Regions from separate parts of the Streptomyces flavalbus genome, predicted to be linked through region 1. Evidence: riboswitches for the same ligand, from Rfam matches in the RefSeq annotation. Region 1 holds a riboswitch; the other holds the start of a gene.
What was found. Region 1 has a riboswitch for glycine ahead of gcvT (glycine cleavage system aminomethyltransferase GcvT). Riboswitches for the same ligand answer to the same signal wherever they lie in the genome.
Positions count from the first base shown of each region.

Region 2: it holds a riboswitch for glycine, as region 1 does, so the genes downstream of both, gcvP (aminomethyl-transferring glycine dehydrogenase) here and gcvT (glycine cleavage system aminomethyltransferase GcvT) in region 1, are expected to answer to the same signal.

Region 1 covers NZ_JBHTEB010000001.1:5,513,708-5,523,750, forward strand. The annotation lists gene ACFQZ6_RS24880 (MerR family transcriptional regulator) at 53-973, shown strand; gene ACFQZ6_RS24885 (EF-hand domain-containing protein) at 1,028-1,240, shown strand; gene ACFQZ6_RS24890 (NADPH-dependent F420 reductase) at 1,399-2,043, shown strand; gene ACFQZ6_RS24895 (L-serine ammonia-lyase) at 2,066-3,433, opposite strand; gene glyA (serine hydroxymethyltransferase) at 3,513-4,766, opposite strand; gene gcvH (glycine cleavage system protein GcvH) at 4,781-5,161, opposite strand; gene gcvT (glycine cleavage system aminomethyltransferase GcvT) at 5,276-6,394, opposite strand; glycine riboswitch at 6,438-6,558, opposite strand; glycine riboswitch at 6,559-6,654, opposite strand; gene ACFQZ6_RS24915 (AAA family ATPase) at 6,840-7,499, shown strand; gene ACFQZ6_RS24920 (enhanced serine sensitivity protein SseB) at 7,565-8,332, shown strand; gene ACFQZ6_RS24925 (enhanced serine sensitivity protein SseB C-terminal domain-containing protein) at 8,443-9,267, shown strand; gene ACFQZ6_RS24930 (ABC transporter substrate-binding protein) at 9,517-10,043, shown strand, end outside.
Region 2 covers NZ_JBHTEB010000001.1:1,171,155-1,181,197, forward strand. The annotation lists gene gcvP (aminomethyl-transferring glycine dehydrogenase) at 1-2,753, opposite strand, end outside; glycine riboswitch at 2,929-3,024, opposite strand; gene ACFQZ6_RS05125 (PRC-barrel domain-containing protein) at 3,175-3,516, shown strand; gene ACFQZ6_RS05130 (DNA polymerase IV) at 3,748-5,112, opposite strand; gene ACFQZ6_RS05135 (MerR family transcriptional regulator) at 5,206-5,886, opposite strand; gene ACFQZ6_RS05140 (bifunctional nuclease family protein) at 6,149-6,622, opposite strand; gene ftsR (transcriptional regulator FtsR) at 6,798-7,541, opposite strand; gene ACFQZ6_RS05150 (FHA domain-containing protein) at 7,585-8,544, opposite strand; gene ACFQZ6_RS05155 (DUF881 domain-containing protein) at 8,606-9,445, opposite strand; gene ACFQZ6_RS05160 (small basic family protein) at 9,451-9,783, opposite strand; gene ACFQZ6_RS05165 (DUF881 domain-containing protein) at 9,796-10,043, opposite strand, start outside.

The sequences.
Region 1 (10,043 bases):
CCTCCGCACCGCGCTTGAGTCTCCACCGACTGGAAGGCCCAGACTCGCAGACATGATCGACGACGGCACCGGACTTCTCACCATCGGGGAGCTGGCCCGCGCCACCGGACTGACCGTGCGCACCATCCGCTACTGGTCCGACGAGGGCGTCCTGCCCCCGGTCACCCGTTCCCCGGGCGGCTACCGGCTCTACGGCGCCGAGTCCGCCGCCCGGCTGGAACTCGTCCGCACCCTGCGCGAACTGGGCCTCGGCCTGGACGACGTCCGCACGGTGCTGGCCGGGGAGCGGACGGTCGCGGAGGTCGCGGCGGCGCACGTCGTGGCGCTGGACGCGCAGATCCGCTCCCTGAAGGTGACCCGCGCGGTGCTGTCGACCGTGGCGCGACGTGGTTCGACCACCGAGGAGATGACCCTGATGAACAGGCTGGCACGGCTGTCGGCCGCCGAACGGCGGCGGATCATGGACGAGTTCGCGGAGGAGGTGTTCCGCGACGTGGACGCCACCGTCGACCCGGACGTCGAGCACCGGCTGCGGCACACCGTCGTCGACCTGCCGGACGACCCCACCCCGCGGCGGGTCGACGCCTGGGTGGAACTGGCGGAGCTGGTGCGGGACCCGGGGTTCCGGGCCCGGATGCGGCAGATGGTGGAGTTCAACGCGCGGGGCCGCGGCCCGGACACCCCGCCGGGCGCCACGATGTGGTTCTTCAAGCGCCTGGTGGAGCTGGCCGGACGCGCCCGCGCGGAGGGCGTCGCGCCGGAGTCCGAGGAGGCGGAGCCGTTCCTCACCGAACTCCTCGGCCCGGACGCCGACCTGGCCGCCGTACGGGAACGCCTTGAGGCCACCTTCCACGCCGAGGCCAACCGCTACCGGGAGCTGATCGCCCTGGTCAACGGGCGTGAGCCGCAGCCCGCGCACGCCGAGGACTTCGCCTGGGTGGTCGCCGCACTGCGGTTCAGGACCGGCGGTTAATCTGATCACCGTCATCCAGACGGTCAGATTGACGGGATAAAAAGGGGCACATCGGTGGCGGACATCGAGGAAGCGCGCAGGCAGTTCGAGCGGATCGACACGGACGGGGACGGCGTCATCACCGCCGCCGAGTTCAAGACCGCCCTGGCGCAGGGCGGCGACTGGAACGTCACCGAGGCGGTCGCCGAGGCCGTCATCGCCGACCGCGACCTGAACGGCGACAAGGTGCTGTCGTTCGACGAGTTCTGGGCGCACCTGGACAAGTGACGCACGACGGAGGGGGCGCCCGGTGTCAGGGGCGCCCCCTCCCTTTTTCCCCGCCGGTCACCCGGATGCCGCACGCCCCGGAATAGCCCGCGCTGCCCCGGGGTTGACGCCCTTCACAAGCAGTGAATGCACATGCATCTACTCCGAAAGGGTCAGTCGTGAAGATCGGCATCATCGGCGCGGGCAACATCGGCGGCAACCTCACCCGGCGGCTCACCGCCCTCGGCCACGACGTCTCCGTGGCCAACTCGCGCGGCCCGCACACCCTCCAGGAGCTGGCGGCGGAGACGGGCGCGACCCCGGTACGGGCCGAGGAGGCCGCCCGGGGCGCGGAGGTCGTCGTGATCACCGTCCCGCTCAAGGCGGTGCCCGACCTCCCGCCGGGCCTGCTCAAGGAGGCCGCGGACGGCGTCGCGGTCATCGACACCAACAACTACTACCCGGCGCAGCGTGACGGCCGGATCAGCGGCATCGAGGACGAGGGCCTCACCGAGAGCCGCTGGGTCGAGCGGCAGATCGGCCACCCCGTGATCAAGGCGTTCAACGGCACCTACGCCCAGGACATCCTGGACCGCCACCGCCCGGTCGGCGCCCCCGACCGCATCGCCCTGCCCGTGGCGGGCGACGACGAGAACGCCAAGGCCAAGGTCCGCGCCCTCATCGAGGACCTCGGCTTCGACACCGTCGACGCGGGCACCATCGACGACTCCTGGCGCCAGCAGCCCGACACCCCCGTCTACGGCCTGCGCGGCGGCGTCACCGAGGTCGAGCGGGCCCTCGCGGAGGCGAAGCGGGACCGCTGACCGGGCGCGCGCCGAGCGGTGTTCAACACTCGATGATGTTCACCGCCAGCCCGCCCCGGGCCGTCTCCTTGTACTTGACGCTCATGTCGGCGCCGGTGTCCTTCATGGTCTTGATGACCTTGTCGAGGGAGACCTTGTGGGAGCCGTCGCCGCGCAGGGCCATGCGGGCGGCGGTGACCGCCTTCACCGCGGCCATGCCGTTGCGTTCGATGCAGGGGATCTGGACGAGGCCGCCGACCGGGTCGCAGGTGAGGCCGAGGTTGTGCTCCATGCCGATCTCGGCGGCGTTCTCGACCTGCTCCGGCGTGCCGCCCATCACCTCGGCGAGGGCGCCCGCGGCCATCGAGCAGGCGGAGCCGACCTCGCCCTGGCAGCCGACCTCGGCGCCGGAGATGGAGGCGTTCTCCTTGAAGAGCATCCCGATCGCGCCGGCGGCGAGGAGGAAGCGGACCACGCCCTCCTCGTCGGCGCCGGGGATGAAGTTGATGTAGTAGTGCAGGACCGCCGGGATGATGCCCGCCGCGCCGTTGGTGGGGGCGGTGACGACCCGGCCGCCCGCCGCGTTCTCCTCGTTCACCGCCATCGCGTAGAGGGTGATCCACTCCATGGCGTGCGCGAGCGGGTCGCCGTCGGCGCGGAGCTGGCGGGCCGTGACGGCGGCGCGGCGGCGTACCCGCAGGCCGCCCGGCAGGATGCCCTCGCGGGACATGCCGCGGTCCACGCACGCCCGCATCACCCGCCAGATCTCCAGCAGGCCCGCGCGGATCTCCTCCTCGGTGCGCCAGGCGCGCTCGTTCTCCAGCATCAGGGCGGAGATCGACAGGCCGGTCTCCTCGGTGAGCCGGAGCAGCTCGTCGCCGGTGCGGAAGGGGTACTTCAGGACCGTGTCGTCCAGCTTGATCCGGTCCGCGCCCACCGCGTCCTCGTCGACGACGAACCCGCCGCCCACCGAGTAGTACGTCTTCGACAGCAGCTCGGCGCCCGCGGCGTCGTACGCCCACAGCGTCATGCCGTTGGCGTGGTAGGGGAGCGCCTTGCGGCGGTGGAGCTTGAGATCCTTGTCGAAGTCGAAGGGGATCTCGTGCTCCGAGAGCAGACGCAGTCGCCGCCGCGTCCTGATCGCCTCGACCCGGTCGTCCGCCGTCTCCACGTCCACCGTGCGCGGCGAGGCGCCCTCCAGGCCGAGCAGCACCGCCTTGGGCGTGCCGTGGCCGTGGCCGGTGGCGCCGAGGGAGCCGTACAGCTCGGCGCGGACGGAGGCGACGGAGGGCAGCAGGCCCTCGTTGCGCAGGCGGCGGGCGAACATCCGGGCGGCCCGCATCGGGCCCACCGTGTGGGAGCTGGACGGGCCGATGCCGATCGAGAACAGGTCGAAGACCGAGATGGCCACGGTCACTCCTCAGGGGCGGGGCGGCGGCGCGTCCGGGGTCCGGGTCTCGGACCGGGCGCGCCGCCTGGGACTTACTTGGTCAGGCCGGGTACAGGGGGTGCTTGTCCGCCAGGGCCTTCACTCGGGACTTCAGGGACTCGACGTCGTAGGACGGCTTGAGCGCCTCCGCGATCACGTCCGCGACCTCCGCGAAGTCCTCGGCGGTGAAGCCGCGGGTCGCGAGGGCGGGCGTGCCGATCCGCAGTCCCGAGGTGACCATCGGGGGCCGCGGGTCGTTCGGGATGGCGTTGCGGTTGACGGTGATGCCGACCTCGTGGAGGCGGTCCTCGGCCTGCTGGCCGTCCAACTCGGAGTGGCGCAGGTCCACCAGGACCAGGTGCACGTCCGTGCCGCCGGACAGCACGTCCACGCCGACCGCCTTGACGTCGTCCCGCACCAGGCGCTCGGCGAGGATGCGGGCGCCGTCCAGGGTACGGCGCTGGCGCTCCTTGAAGTCCTCGCTGGCCGCGACCTTGAACGCGACCGCCTTCGCCGCGATCACATGCTCCAGCGGACCACCCTGCTGACCAGGGAAGACCGCGGAGTTGATCTTCTTGGCGAGGTCGGCCGTGGAGAGGATCACACCGCCGCGCGGACCGCCCAGGGTCTTGTGGGTGGTGGTCGTGACGACGTGCGCGTGCGGCACCGGGTTCGGGTGCAGCCCGGCCGCGACGAGGCCCGCGAAGTGCGCCATGTCGACCATCAGGTACGCGCCGACCTCGTCCGCGATCCGGCGGAACGCGGCGAAGTCGAGCTGGCGCGGGTAGGCCGACCAGCCCGCCACGATCAGCTTCGGCCTGCTCTCCTTGGCCAGCTTCTCGACCTCGGCCATGTCGACCCGGCCGTCCTCGCCGACGTGGTAGGCGACCACGTCGTAGAGCTTGCCGGAGAAGTTGATCTTCATGCCGTGGGTCAGGTGCCCGCCGTGCGCGAGGTTCAGGCCCATGATCGTGTCGCCGGGCTTCAGCAGCGCGAACATCGCCGCCGCGTTGGCCTGCGCGCCCGAGTGCGGCTGCACGTTGGCGTGCTCGGCGCCGAACAGCTCCTTGACCCGGTCGATGGCGATCTGCTCGACCACGTCGACGTGCTCACAGCCGCCGTAGTAGCGGCGGCCCGGGTAGCCCTCGGCGTACTTGTTGGTGAGGACCGAGCCCTGCGCCTCCATCACCGCGACGGGCGCGAAGTTCTCGGAGGCGATCATCTCCAGCGTGGACTGCTGGCGGTGCAGCTCGGCGTCGACCGCGGCGGCGACCGCCGGGTCCAGCTCGTGCAGGGGGGTGTTGAGGACAGACATCCGGATACGACTCCTCAGCCCGCGGTGTGCGCGGCGTACTCGTCGGCGGAGAGCAGGTCGGCGGGCTCGTCGGAGACCCGTACCTTGAACAGCCAGCCGCCCTCGAAGGGGGCCGAGTTCACCAGCGACGGGTCGTTCACCACGTCGTCGTTGACCTCGGTGACCTCACCGGACACCGGCGAGTACAGGTCGCTGACCGACTTCGTCGACTCCAGCTCGCCGCAGGTCTCACCCGCGGTCACCGTGGAGCCCACGTCGGGGAGCTGGGCGTAGACGACGTCGCCGAGCGCGTTGGCCGCGAACTCGGTGATGCCGACCGTCGAGACGCCGTCCTCGGCGGCCGACAGCCACTCGTGCTCCTTGCTGTAACGAAGCTGCTTGGGGTGGTTGCTCATGGCCTGAATTCTCCTGTACGAGGGTGAGTGCTGATGATGAGGGGGACTGCTGGCGGCGCTGGTGAGCAGGCCGGACACGTGCACGTCCAGCCAACGGTCCGACGCCCGGTGTGTCTACTTCCGGCGCTTGTAGAACGGCAGCGCCACAACCTCGTACGGCTCGTGGCTGCCTCGAATGTCCACGCCGACCCCGGCCGTGCCCGGCGCCGCGTGCGCCGCGTCGACGTACGCCATCGCGATCGGCCTGCCGAGGGTGGGGGAGGGGGCGCCCGAGGTGACCTCGCCGATCACCGCGCCGTCGGCGACGACCGGGTACCCGGCGCGCGGCACCCGGCGGCCCTCGGCGACCAGGCCGACCAGGACGCGCGGCGGGTTGGCCGCGGCCCGCTCCGCCGCCTGGGCCAGCGCCGTACGCCCGACGAAGTCGCCCTCCTTCTCGAACTTCACCACCCGGCCGAGACCGGCGTCGAAGGGCGTCAGGGACGTGGTCAGCTCGTTGCCGTACAGCGGCATACCCGCCTCCAGGCGCAGCGTGTCCCGGCAGGACAGCCCGCACGGCACCAGACCGGCCGCCTCGCCCGCCTTGGTCAGCGCCTGCCACAGCTCCACCGCGTGCTCCGGCCGCACGAACAGCTCGAAGCCGTCCTCACCGGTGTACCCCGTGCGCGCGATCAGCGCCGGGACGCCCGCGACCGTGCCGGGCAGCCCGGCGTAGTACTTCAGGCCGTCCAGGTCGGCGTCGGTCAGCGACTTCACGATCGCCGGGGACTCGGGGCCCTGCACGGCGAGCAGCGCGTAGGCGTCCCGGTCGTCGCGCACCTCGGCGTCGAAGCCCGCGGCGCGCCCGGTCAGCGCGTCCAGCACCACCTGGGCGTTGGAGGCGTTGGCCACGACCATGTACTCGGTCTCGGCCAGCCGGTAGACGATCAGGTCGTCCAGGATGCCGCCGTCCTCCTGGCAGATCATGGTGTAGCGGGCCCGGCCGACGCCGACGGAGGCGATGTTGCCGACGAGCGCGTAGTTCAGCAGGGCCGCGGCCTGCGGACCGGTCACCGTGATCTCGCCCATGTGGGAGAGGTCGAACAGCCCGGCCCGCGTGCGCACGGCGTTGTGCTCGTCGCGCTCGGAGCCGTAGCGCAGCGGCATGTCCCAGCCCGCGAAGTCGGTCATGGTGGCGCCCAGCGCGCGGTGCACGGCGTCCAGCGCGGTACGGCGGGGTTCGGTACTGCTCATCGGTCGGTCGTCTCCCAGGGCATGACGGCGGGGGCGAGGTCGGTCCTCCCCATCTGTCATCGGAACCTGAGAGGTTCGTCATGACCGCGCGCGAGCGGCGCGTACGACATGACTTGCACCTTGGGTGGGGCCACCGGCAGGGGCGGCCCGCTTTTCAGATGTGCCTCGCCCGCGCGGTAACGGGGCCTGAGAGATTCAAGGGAGGGACTTGCTCCTTCGGCGCCCCAGCGGCTGGCTGGGGACTCTCCCGCGCGGATTCAAACGGCCGGTATGCAGTTGGCGGGCACATCATTGCACGCATCGACCCCGGGCGGCAGGGGGAACCGGTGCGCAGCGCTCTGTAGCGGGCTTGTTGCGGGAAGCGCACGAAAACTGGGGAGACCCAGTATTACCTTCGCTTTACAGTCGACGGGCGGGAGCACGTGAACCGCCCACGGGGAGGACGATCACGGTGAACAGGACCACGGCGGCGTACGCCACCACCTCGGGTCCCGCACTGCCCGGACAGGCCACCGCCCCCGCACTGCCCGCACCCGTCGTCCGCGACCTGCGCGAGCGCGGCGGCCGCAGCCCGCACGCCCTGCTCTTCGGCCCCCGCGACCTCGTCGTCGTCACCGGCCTGCCCGGCAGCGGCAAGTCCACCCTGATGCGCCGCACGGTCCGCGCCACGCGCATCGACTCCCAGGACGCCCGCGACCGCTGGGAGAGCCGTACGCCGTCCTGGTTGCCGTACGCCGTCTACCGCCCCCTCGTCCGCGCCGCGCACTACGCCGGGCTGCGCCGCGCCCTGCGCCGTGGGGAGGCCGTCGTCGTGCACGACTGCGGCACCCAGGCGTGGGTGCGTGGCTGGCTGGCCCGCGCCGCCCGTCGCCGGGGCGGCGCCCTGCACCTGGTCATGCTCGACGTCACCCCGCGCGAGGCCCTCGCGGGCCAGCGCGAACGCGGGCGCGGCGTCTCCCGGTACGCGTTCCTGCGCCACCGCGGCGCCGCCGCCCGGCTGCTGCGCCGGGTGGAGCGCGGCGAACTGCCCGACGGCTGCGGCTCGGCGGTCCTCCTTGACCGGGACGCGGCGAACGCGCTGCGCCGCATCGGCTTCACCGGGTGAGGGACCGCACGACGGGTGCCGCTAGCCTTTCCAGCCACACGGCAGTACGGAGCAGGCGGTAACAGATGGACATCCCGGCGCAGGCGCACCCCCATCCGCACGGCGGATGGCCCGGCAACGAACTGGAGGAGGTGCTCTCCGCCTCCCTCGGCGTGCCCTCGGCGGGGGCCCGCATCGTCGAGGTCCTCGGCCGCAGCTCCCTGTGGGTGCCGCTGCCCAACGGCGGGGGTCCGCACAGTGGCCCCCTCGACCTGCCCACCCTGGAGATCGACGGCCAGGCGTACGTCCCCGTCTTCAGCTCCGAGGAGCAGCTCCGCCAGGTCACCGGTGCGCACATGTCGTTCACCGTCGCCCCCGCCGTGGAGTTCGCCCGCGGGCTGCCGCCGCAGGTCGGCCTCGCCGTCAACCCGGACGGCGTGGTCGGCGTCCCGCTGCCGCCGCAGGCCGTGGCCGAGCTGTGCCGGGCCGGGCGCACCCCGCTCGACGGCTTCGCCAGCGGCGGCCGGGTCCGGCTCTTCGAGCCCGACTGGCAGGACGACCCCGTCGACTTCCTCGCCGCCGCGTCCGCCGAGTTCGAGGCCACCGGCGTCGTCCGCACCGCCCGCCGCTGCCTCGCCGCCGTCGAGACCGGCGATCCGGTGATGTTCGTCGGCGTCGAACTCTCCCAGTGGGAGGGCGACCTCCGCCTGCGCCCCATGGACGCCCTCGGCCGCGCCCTCGGCCGGACCCCCGTCAAGTGGCCGGTCAACCTGGTCCTGATGGACGTCTCCGACGACCCCGTCATCACCTGGCTGAGGGAAAAGGTCCGGCCGTTCTATACAACGGGTCAGTAGCCGCGCCGGGCCGGACGGCCAACCCGCGCACGCCCCGGCCCCGCACCGCCGTCGGAGGCTTACGCTAGGGTCACAAGCTGAATCGGCGTTGTACAGAGGGGCGTAAAAAGGTGAGCGCTGGCACCGCCGCGGCCGGTCAGGTCGAGCACATGCTGCGCCAGGTGACACCCGGGCGCTACGACGCCTACGAGGCCCTCCTGCGCGCCCTCGCCACCCCCTCCACCGGCCGGATCTGGATGCTCCTGTGGCACGGCCAGTCCGGTTCCCCGGACGCCCAGTACGGCAACATGGACGTCGACGGCTTCGGCTACGCCCCGTGCGTCACCTCCGCACAGGAGCTGTCGGCCAGCGGCTGGAACCGTTCGTACGAGGTCATCGACGGCATCGACGTCGCCCGCGCCCTCTACCCCGACCACTGCGGACTGTGGCTGAATCCGCACGCCCCCGGCGGCGGCGTCGGCGTGCCGTGGCTGGATCTGCGCCGGATCGCCACCGGCCTGGACCGCCAGCCCGCCGGACCCCTGAGACTGTCCGAGCCCGGCATCGAGGTCCCGCAGTTCTACGCCCTGCTCGCGCAGAACGCCCACCGCACCCCCGCCGTCCGCTCGCTGCGCCGCGCCTGGGTGCAGCCCGCGCTCGGCGCGCCGTACCTCGCCATCGGCCTGGACGTGTACGACACCTCGCCGCCCGCCGTGGACGCGGTGCGCGCGATGATGCGGCAGTCCGTCAGCGCCGTACCGGACGGACTCCCCGTCTCCACCGTCGCGCTCTCCGACGAGCACGACCCGGTCGCGATGTGGATGCGGGCCAACGCCCGTCCGTTCTACGACCGCGAGGCGCACGCCGCCCCGTCCGCGCCCGCCCCGGTCAGCGGCTACGGCTACCCGCCCACCCCCGGCCACCAGCCCGGCGCGACGGCCCCGCACGCTTACTGAGCGCAGTCGCCCCATCACCTCTGGCCTGCGCAAACGCACTTGGCGGACGGGCCCTGAACTGCTGGGTGTATCAGGCAAGTTAACTTTCGCACCCGCGATGTACCAGTACTCTCCGATTTATCGACTGTTCAGATCTCGACTAGGTATCACCGCTATGCGGACTGTTCTCCGCGGCCCGTCGCGGTCTGTAGTGTTCTGGCGGTCAGTAGTGCATTCCCTTTTTCCAGCGGAACCCGGAGTGTCCTCCCTATGCGCATACCCAGATCCCGTGCCGCCAGGGCGATCACGGCCGCGTTGGCGGTCGGTCTGATCGTCACCGGCTGCGCCAGTGAGCGAGACGAGGAAGACAGCAGCGGTGCCAAGGACACGTTCGTGTTCGGTGCCCCAGGCGACCCCAGCTCGCTCGACCCGGCGCTCGCGAGCGACGGCGAGACCTTCCGCGTCACGCGGCAGGCCTTCGAGGCTCTGCTGGAGCACGAGTCGGGCGGCAGCAAGCTCGTCGGCGGCCTCGCCGAGAGCTGGGAGAGCAACCCCGAGGGCACGGTCTGGACCTTCAAGCTCCGCAAGGGCGTGAAGTTCCACGACGGCGAGACGTTCAACGCCGCGGCGGTCTGCACGAACTACGACCACTGGTTCAACTGGAAGGGCACCTACCAGTCCAGCGCGGTCTCGTACTACTGGCAGACCATCATGGGCGGCTTCGCGAAGAACGAGGACAAGGAGACGCCCGAGGCGAACTACAAGTCCTGCACCGCGAAGGACGACAACACCGCCGT
Region 2 (10,043 bases), 4.3 Mb from region 1:
CGGCTGTAGGCGTGCTCCCACTCGCCCCCCACGGAGGCGGCGGTGTGCGGAGCGTTCCGCAGCGGGTTGTCGTCGGCGGGCCACTCCCCGGCCCCGACCTTCTCGATCTCCCCGCGGATGGCGATCATCGCCTCGCAGAACCGGTCCAGCTCGACCAGGTCCTCCGACTCGGTCGGCTCGATCATCAGCGTCCCGGCCACCGGGAACGACATCGTCGGCGCGTGGAAGCCGTAGTCGATGAGCCGCTTGGCGACGTCGTCGACGCTCACGCCGGTCGCCTTGGTCAGCGGGCGCAGGTCGATGATGCACTCGTGCGCGACCAGCCCGCCCGGCCCGGTGTAGAGCACCGGGAAGTGCGGCTCAAGGCGCTTGGCGATGTAGTTGGCGCTGAGCACGGCCACCTGGGTGGCCCGCTTGAGCCCCTCGCCGCCCATCAGCCGGACGTACGCCCAGGAGATGGGCAGGATGCCCGCGGAGCCCCAGGGCGCCGCGGAGATGGGCCCCACGCCCGTCTCGGGACCGGCGGCGGGCTGGAGCGGGTGGTTCGGCAGGTACGGCGCCAGGTGCGACCGTACGGCCACCGGACCGACGCCGGGACCGCCGCCGCCGTGCGGGATGCAGAACGTCTTGTGCAGGTTCAGGTGGGAGACGTCGCCGCCGAAGTGCCCCGGCTTGGCGAGCCCGACCAGCGCGTTGAGGTTGGCGCCGTCGACGTAGACCTGCCCACCGGCCTCGTGGACCTGGGCGCAGATGTCCGCGACGTGCTCCTCGAACACACCGTGCGTGGACGGGTACGTGATCATCAGCACCGCCAGCTCGTCACGGTGCTGCTCGATCTTGGCCCGCAGGTCCTCGACGTCGATCTCGCCGTCCTCGGCGGTCTTCACGACGACGACCTTCATCCCGGCCATGACGGCGCTCGCGGCGTTGGTCCCGTGCGCGGAGGACGGGATCAGGCACACGGTCCGCTGCTCGTCCCCGTTGGCCCGGTGGTAGCCGCGGACGGCGAGCAGCCCGGCCAGCTCGCCCTGCGACCCGGCGTTGGGCTGGAGGGAGACCTTGTCGTACCCGGTGACCTCCGCGAGCCGCTCCTCCAGCTCACGGATGAGCGTGAGGTAGCCCTCGGCCTGCTCGGCGGGCGCGAACGGGTGCAGTTGCCCGAACTCGGGCCAGGTGACCGGCTCCATCTCGGTGGTCGCGTTGAGCTTCATGGTGCAGGAGCCCAGCGGGATCATGCCCCGGTCCAGCGCGTAGTCCCGATCGGCGAGCCGCCGCAGGTACCGCAGCATGGCCGTCTCGGACCGGTGCTGGTGGAAGACCGGATGGGCCAGGAACTCGTCGCTCCGCAGCAGCGCCTCCGGCAGCGCGTCCTCGCTCCCCGCGTCCAGCGCCTCGACGTCACCCTCGACGCCGAAGGCGTCCCACACGGCGGTGAGCTGGGCCCGCGTGGTGGTCTCGTCGCAGGCGACCGAGACGTGGTCGGCGTCGACGAGCCGCAGGTTGACGCCGTTGTCCCGCGCGGCCTCCACGACGGCACCGGCGCGCCCGGGGACCCGCGCGGTGACGGTGTCGAAGAAGGAACCGTGCACGACCTCGACGCCCCCGGCGACGAGCCCCGCGGCGAGGAGGGCGGCGTACCGGTGGGTCCGCGCGGCGATGCCCCTCAGCCCCTCGGGCCCGTGGTAGACGGCGTACATCCCGGCCATGACGGCGAGCAGCACCTGGGCGGTGCAGATGTTGCTGGTGGCCTTCTCGCGCCGGATGTGCTGCTCCCTGGTCTGGAGCGCGAGCCGGTACGCCTTGTGCCCGTCGGCGTCCACGGAGACCCCCACGAGCCGCCCGGGCAGGCTGCGCGCGAACTTCTCCTGTACGGCCATGTAACCGGCGTGCGGCCCGCCGAAGCCCATCGGCACACCGAACCGCTGGGTCGTGCCGACAGCGATGTCCGCGCCCAGCTCGCCCGGCGACTTCAGCAGCGTGAGCGCCAGCAGGTCGGCGGCGACGGTGACGACGGCACCCAGCTCATGGGCCCGCTCGATCACGGGCGCGAGGTCCCTTACGGCACCGGAGGCGCCGGGGTACTGCAGGAGCACCCCGTTGATCTCCCGCTCGGCCACGTCGGCCGGGATGCCGTCGCTCAGGTCGGCGACGACGACCTCCACGCCGGTCGGCTCGGCGCGGGTCTGTATCACGGCGATGGTCTGCGGCAGGGCGTCCGCGTCGACGAGGAAGAGGCCCTTCTTGTTCTTGCCCATGCGCCGCGACAGCGCCATCGCCTCGGCGGCGGCGGTGCCCTCGTCGAGCAGGGAGGCGCCGGAGGTCGGCAGCCCGGTGAGGTCGGCGACGACGGTCTGGAAGTTCAGTAGAGCCTCGAGCCGTCCTTGAGAGATCTCCGGCTGGTAGGGCGTGTAGGCCGTGTACCAGGCCGGGTTCTCCATCACGTTGCGGAGGATGACCGGCGGCGTGAAGGTCCCGTGGTAACCGAGCCCGATCATGGAACCGAGCACCTGGTTGCGCTCGGCGAGCGACCGCAGCTCGGCCAGCACCTCGGCCTCGCTCCGCGCCTCCGGCAGCTCCAGCGACTCGGCGTTCTTGATCACGTCCGGCACGGCGGCGGCGGTCAACTCGTCGAGCGAGCCGTAGCCGACCTGCGCGAGCATCTTCGCCCGCGCTTCCTGGTCGGGTCCGATATGGCGCTGCTCGAAGGCGATGCCCCGCTCAAGCTCGGCGAGGGGAATGCGATGGGCGGTCATACGGAGGCCTCCATGGTCTGACACGACCTTCGGGGGACACCACGAGACGGGTGTCCCGACGGCCTCCCCCTCTGTCATCTCAACCTGAGAGCTTCACCGGACGCCCGCGGGCCTCCGGCTTTCACCGTCGGTGAGGGCGGACGCCGTCGACACCCGCCCTGCTTTCCAGAGTGACCTCGTCCGTGCGGTACGTGGGCCTGAGAGATTCCGGGGAGGATTTGCTCCTTCGGCGCCTCCGATGGTGTCTGGAGGACTCTCCCGCACGGGGTCAGCAGCCGTCCGCCAGCCTACCAGCGCGCACAAGACCGGGTCTTCGAGTGGCCGCCCTCCTCAAACTGCTCTTTCGTAGTAACCGGAGCAAAGCGCCCAGACCGCTACGAGTCACGCCGTAACGGTTGACTTGCGACCAGTTGGAGGGCCCGTGCAGACCGACATCGATCCGCGCAACCTGATCGGCCGCAAGGCGTTCGACCGCAACGGCGTCAAGATCGGCACGATCGACGAGGTCTACCTCGACGACGCCACCGGCGTCCCCGAATGGGCCGCCATACGCACCGGCCTCTTCAGCCGGGACGCCTTCGTCCCCCTGGAGCCCAGCGAACTCGTCGAAGGCGCCCTCCACATCCCGTTCGACCGCGCCCTGATCAAGGACGCCCCCGACTTCGGCGTAGGCCGCCACCTCTCCCCCGAACAGGAACTCCAGCTCTACCACCACTACGCCATGGACACGACCCCGTCCCCCACGGAGGAGGCCGAGGCGTAACCCCTGCCCGCCCGTCCACCCCACCCGCCTAGCCTGCGGGCAGCCGCACAGCCAAGGCGCCCCCACCCGACCCGCCCCCGTCTTAGCCTGCGGGCAGTCGTGCCGCTGGGGCGGCACGGGTGGGCGCTGGGGGCACCCCCTGCTCGAAGAGCTTGGGGGAGGCACCCCGCAGCGCCGGGCCGCGCACCCCACCCCCGGCCAGCACCTAGACGGCGCCCCCACCGACGCCGCTCACCGCACCGCCCCCGGCACTACCCCCGGCACCAGCGGCAACGGCTCCACCCCCACCAACTCCGGATCCCCGATCCGAAACGTCCGCACCCGCCCAGGCAAGGACCCCGGCGTCTCAAACCGCACGGTCACCCGCCCCACCCCACTCCCCTGCACCCACCCGTACCCGTACTCCGCATGACGCACATCGGCCCCCGGCACCCACCGCCGCTCACCCCCCTCCCCCTCCTGCCGCACGCGTTCCCCCTCCGGCTCCCCGTCCTCGACCCCCACCCGTTCCTCCGACTCGCCCTCCACCGCCTGCGCGAACAAATCCTCCTGCGTGTAATCCGCAAGCCCACTGACCCCCACCCCCAACAACCGCACACCCCCGGTGGTGTCCACCCCCTCCAGCAACCGCGCGGCAGCCTCCCGCACCACCACCGCGTCATCCGTCGGCCCCCGCAACGTCTCCGACCGCGTCAGCGTCGAGAAGTCGTACCGCCGCACCTTCAACACGATCGTCCGCCCGGACAACCCAGCCGCCCGCAACCGCCGCACACACCGCTCCGCGAGCCGCTGCACCTCCAGCCCCACCCGCACCCGGTCATGGATGTCCACGTCATACGTGTCCTCGACCGAGACGGACTTGGTCTCCCGCTCAGCCACCACCGCCCGCTCGTCCCGCGCCAACGCCATCGCGTACAGCGCCTGCCCGTGCGCCTTCCCCAGCAGCCGGACCACCTCGTCCTCACCCGCCTCGGCGATCTCCCCCACCGTGGTGATCCCGGCCCGCCGCAGATGGTCACCGGTCGCGGGCCCCACCCCCGGCAGCGTCCGCACCGGCATCGGCTCCAGCAGCGCCCGCTCGCTCCCGGGCTCGATCACCACCAGCCCATCGGGCTTGGCCTGCTCGGAGGCGATCTTCGCCAGCATCTTGGACGCGGCGAGCCCCACCGACCCGGTCAGCCCGGTAACCCGCCGTATGTCCGCCCGCAGCGCGCTCCCCACCAGCCGCGCCGACGCCTCGTCCCACGCCGCTCCCCCGGCCTCCAGGTCGACGAACGCCTCATCCAGGCTGAGCGGCTCCACCAGCGGCGACAGCGCCCGCAGCAACTCCATGACCTGCTCGCTGACCGCCCGGTAGAGCTGGAACCGCGGCACGAGGTACGCGGCGTTCGGCGCGAGCCGCCGCGCCTGTGCCATGGGCATCGCGGAGTGCACCCCGAAAACCCGGGCCTCGTACGACGCGGTGGCCACCACCCCGCGCGGCCCCAGCCCGCCCACGATGACGGCCTTCCCGCGCAGGCTCGGCTTCGACGCCTGCTCCACCGAGGCGTAGAAGGCGTCCATGTCGAGATGCAGGATCGTGGGCGCGGTTCTCACATCTCCGATGCTGCCTCACACCACTGACAACGCCCCACCCACGCACGGCGCAGCCGATCAGCCGGACCCGGCGAGCCCCACGTCGGACCCGTCTCACACCGCCCGGTTACGCCGCCGCGCCAGCTCGTCCGCCGGATTGTGCCCGACGAGTGTCTCCCCGGTGTCCACCCGCTCCCCGTGAAGCTGCGACAGCGCGTTCTCGACGTCCCGCCACACCACGCCGACCGCGATCCCGAAGATCCCCTGCCCGCCCTGGAGCAGCGCGTGGACCTCGTCGGACGAGGTGCACTCGTACACCGTCGCCCCGTCGCTCATCAACGTCATCCGCTCAAGATCCCGGAACCCGCGCTCCCGCAGGTGCTGTACGGCGCTACGGATGTTCTGCAGGGACACCCCGGTGTCCAGGAACCGCTTGACGATCTTCAGGACGACGACGTCCCGGAAGCTGTAGAGCCGTTGCGTCCCCGACCCGTGGGCGGGCCGCACGCTCGGCTCCACCAGCCCCGTACGGGCCCAGTAGTCGAGCTGCCGGTAGGTGATCCCGGCGGCGGCGCACGCCGTCGGGCCCCGATAGCCGATCTCTTCGGATGCCATGGACGCCGCCCCTCCGCTGCTGGGCACGGCCGACGGGCGCTGCACAGCGTGATCGGCCGCCCGGACCTGGGGATATCCCCCGTTCGAGCGGAGCCGCGAGCTTGAGGGAGGGTACGGACCGCTCTCCCCCGGAATGCGTCCGGGGGCACCCCCAGCCGTACCGTCGCCGCTGCTTCTCACGCCGACCTCCGTCCTTGACCTGCCTTCTCGACGGTAGGCAGTCACCAAGGGTGCGTCAACGATCGCCACACTCGGCACGCCGAGTGATAATCACCCTAAGAGTGGTTTCCCGTGCCCCACCGCGGGGAAAGGCTAGCCGAATGCTCTCGTGATGGGCCTCATGACGGCCTCACTGGCCCCCGGCACATGCCAGAACGCGAACGGTCACCGCCCCCCAGGCCGACCCGCGCGGACCACCGGTCCGCCGGGCCGACGGCGCGGCTCACTGGCTGCTGGTGCCGAAGTCCTCCGGCGAGATCTGGTCGAGGAACTCGCGGAACTTCTCCACCTCGTCCTCCTGCTCGTCCGGAATCGCGATACCGGCGTCGTCGAGGACCCCGTCGCTGCCGTAGATCGGCGTTCCGGTACGCAGGGCCAGCGCTATGGCGTCGGACGGCCGGGCGCTCACCTCGACACCGCTGGCGAAGACCAGCTCCGCGTAGAAGACCCCTTCACGCAGGTCCGTGATGCGTACTTCGGTCAGTTCCTGGCCGACGGCCTCCAGCACGTCCTTGAACAGGTCGTGGGTCAGCGGCCGTGCGGGGGCCATGCCCTGCTGGGCGAAGGCGATCGCCGTCGCCTCCCCCGGCCCGATCCAGATGGGGAGGTAACGGTCGCCTCCCACTTCGCGCAGGAGCACGATCGGTTGGTTGGAGGGCATTTCGACCCGGACACCTACGACATCGAGCTCGTTCACACAGCAACCCTAGGACGTGCCCGGGACGTTTGGGTAGTCGGGCCGCCATGGACCGCCCGGACTCACCCCACCCGAACCCCGTCGAACCCCACCGAAACCCCTGCTCGCGCCCGCCGGACCTGCACCAAGCACAACCCGGCACACCCGATGCGCCCGGCACACCCGCTACACCCGTTTACGGCAGCCGTACCCCGAGCGCCGTCCGCACCAGCGCCGCGTGCAGCCGCATCGTCAGCCCCGCCAGCTCCCTCGTACGGGCCTCGGCGTGCGTCCTGGTCTGCGGATTGCGGTGCCGCCGCAGCGGCGCCACCACCTGGTCCACCAGCCCCGCCTCACGCTCGGCCGCGGCCTTCATCAGCCGCAGGTGCCGCGGCTCGATCCCGAACCGCCCCAGCTCGGCGACGAGCGCCGCCACGGTGACCACCTCGGCGTCGTACGCCCCGTCGGGCAGCGCGGAGATCAGCCCGTACGACTCCCACTCGGCCAGCTCCGCCTCGTCGATCCCGGCGGCGGCCAGCAGCTCGGTCCGCCCGATCCGGGCCGCCGTGGGCCCCTCAGCGGCCTCAGGGGCGGCCTCCGCGTCCCCCTGCCGCTGCTGGCCCAGCACGGGAAGCGGAACGGCCTCACCGCGCTCCAGGGCCTCCAGGTGCTCACGGATCACCTTGAGCGGAAGGTAGTGGTCCCGCTGCATCCGCAGCACCAGACCGAGCCGCTCCACGTCCTCCGCGCTGAACTTGCGGTAACCCGAGGGGGTCCGCTGCGGCTCGATCAGCCCCTCCGCCTCCAGGAACCGGATCTTGGAGATGGTGACCTCGGGGAACTCCTCACGCAGCACGGTCAGCACCGTGCCGATGCTCATCAGCCCACTGTCCGTGGCGGCGGTACCGCGCCCGGCACCGCCGCTCGGTGATCGCAGCATGGACCTTCCCTCGCAGTTCCCCCGGACCGGGTCCGGGGGCGGGTCAGATGCCCTGCCTGCTGGCGTAGAAGACCAGTCGGTACTTGCCGATCTGGACCTCGTCGCCGTTCGACAGGGCGACCTGGTCGATCCGCTCGCGGTTGACGTACGTACCGTTCAGCGAACCCACGTCGGCGACCGTGAACGAGCCGTCGGGGCTGCGCCGGAACTCCACGTGGCGGCGCGAGACCGTGACGTCGTCCAGGAAGATGTCGCTCTGCGGGTGCCGCCCGGCCGTGGTCAGGTCGCTGTCCAGCAGGAAGCGGCTGCCCGAGTTCGGCCCGCGGCGCACGACCAGCAGCGCCGAGCCCAGCGGCAGCGCGTCGACGGCCGCCTGCGCCTCCGGGGAGAGCATCGGCACCGCCGTCTGGCCGGTCGCCTCGGCGTCGTAGGCCTCAAGCCCGCTGATCGAGATCGTGGACGTCGTCTCCGACGGACGCTCCGCCGCCGCCCCGGCCCGCAACGGCGCGCCACAGTTGGAGCAGAAGCGGCTGTTCTCCGCGTTGCGGTTACCGCACCTCGTACACACCAGCGCCGACATGGACGGATCCTCCTGCCGCGGCTGCCCCCCAGGGGCTTGGGACGCGTACGGGTCGCCGGAGAACCCTCCACCCGCACTCGAGGCTGACGGTTGCCCGAAACCTATGCCTGCGGCCTGGGCAGGGTCAACAGACGGCGCGCCCTGACCACCGGGGACACCACCTTGCGGACCCGCCACCTGATCCCGGTACAGCGGGCGCTGGCCCTCCGCGTCGGGCTGTGCGCGGTGCCGAGCGGTCGCGTTGTCGCGACCCTCTCGCGCGCTCTTGCCGAACAACTTCGCAAACAACTTCACGGGCGATTCCCCTTGACCGAAACAGACCCGCCCGTGGGGCAGGACGAACCCTGACTGCACACTCTGGCCGACCCGGACATCTTCACAACGTCCGTCTCCACCAGACAGTTTCCACCACGCACCACCCATTCGGTGCGCCGACCCCCCGCAACCTCATGCCCTGGCCGGACCTCTCCCATGCACCCCCGGTTCACTGGGAGGACGACCGAGCGTAGTCAGGGCGCTTCGCCGCTCGCAAGGCATCCACGACGATCTTGTCCGACCGCTCCACAGTAACGGTGGCCTGCTCCTTCTCCAGCATCTGCACCACGCCTCCTGGGATGTTGAGCGCCGGTTCGAGGTCCTGCGGCTTGCCGATGACCTGGAAACGATAGGGCGCGTTGATCTTGTTCCCGTCGACGCTGACGCCTTTCCCCGACTCCGGCTCCGTCAGGTAGGTACCAGCGACCACGCGCACCCCGTTCACCTGGATCGCCTCGGCACCGGCCGCGCGCAGCTCCTGCACCGCGTCGAGCAGCATGTGCGCCTCGACCGTCCCCTTCGTGTCCTCGATGGTCATCGTGATACCGGGCCCCTGCGCCGCCACGGTCCCCGCCAGGATCCCGAGTTGCCGCTCCTTCTCGATCCGCTGCCTGCGGGCCTCCTCGGCCTGGTCCGAACTGTTCTCCAGCTCGTCCCGCTGCTCCTCAAGATCCTGCTTCTCGTCTTCTAGACGCTGAGTACGGTCATCGAGTTCATCGAGGATGCGAACAAGATCTTCCTGACGCGCGCCCCGCAGCGCGCTGTCGCCGTCGCTGTTGGAGGCGACCTGGACGGCCAGCCCGAAACCGAGCCCGAACAGCAGCAGCGCGACGATCAGTTGCGCCCGGCTCACCCGCGGCGGCCACAGCCCCTGCGCCAGCCGCTGCCGACCGGTCAGCTCCGGCTCACCGGCCTCCTCCGGGACCTCGACGCTCCGCGCCTGCGCGGGCACCTCCGCGGGCAGCTCCCTGCGCAGCCGGTTCTCCGGCGCCTCGTCCTTCTCGCTCATCGCCCTCACGCCCGGAACACATGCCGCCGGATCGCGGCGGCGTTGGAGAAGATGCGGATCCCGAGGACGACCACGACGCCGGTGGACAGTTGCGCGCCCACGCCCAGCTCGTCGCCGAGGAAGACGATCAGCGCGGCCACGACCACGTTCGACAGGAACGACACCACGAAGACCTTGTCGTCGAAGATCCCGTCGAGCATGGCCCGCAGGCCACCGAAGACGGCGTCGAGCGCCGCGACCACGGCGATCGGCAGATAAGGCTCGACGGCCGCCGGAACCTCGGGCCGGACCAACAATCCGGCCACGACTCCCACGACGAGGCCCAGTACGGCGATCACGTTGTGCCTTCCTCAGTTCTTCTCGGTTCTCGGCTGTGCTGTCCCGGTCAGCGGCTCAGCGGTACGGACGATCACACTGGGTGCCGCGGCCAGCCGGAGGTCGTCCGCCACGGAGATGCTCGCGCGGATGCCGAAACTCTCCTTCAGGGCGTCCAGGTAGAGCCCGTCCGCGCTGTCCTGGAACCGGCCCTTCAGCTCTTCCCCGTCCCCCACCGCGAGGACCGTGTACGGCGGCACCAGCGGCCTGTTGTCGACCAGTA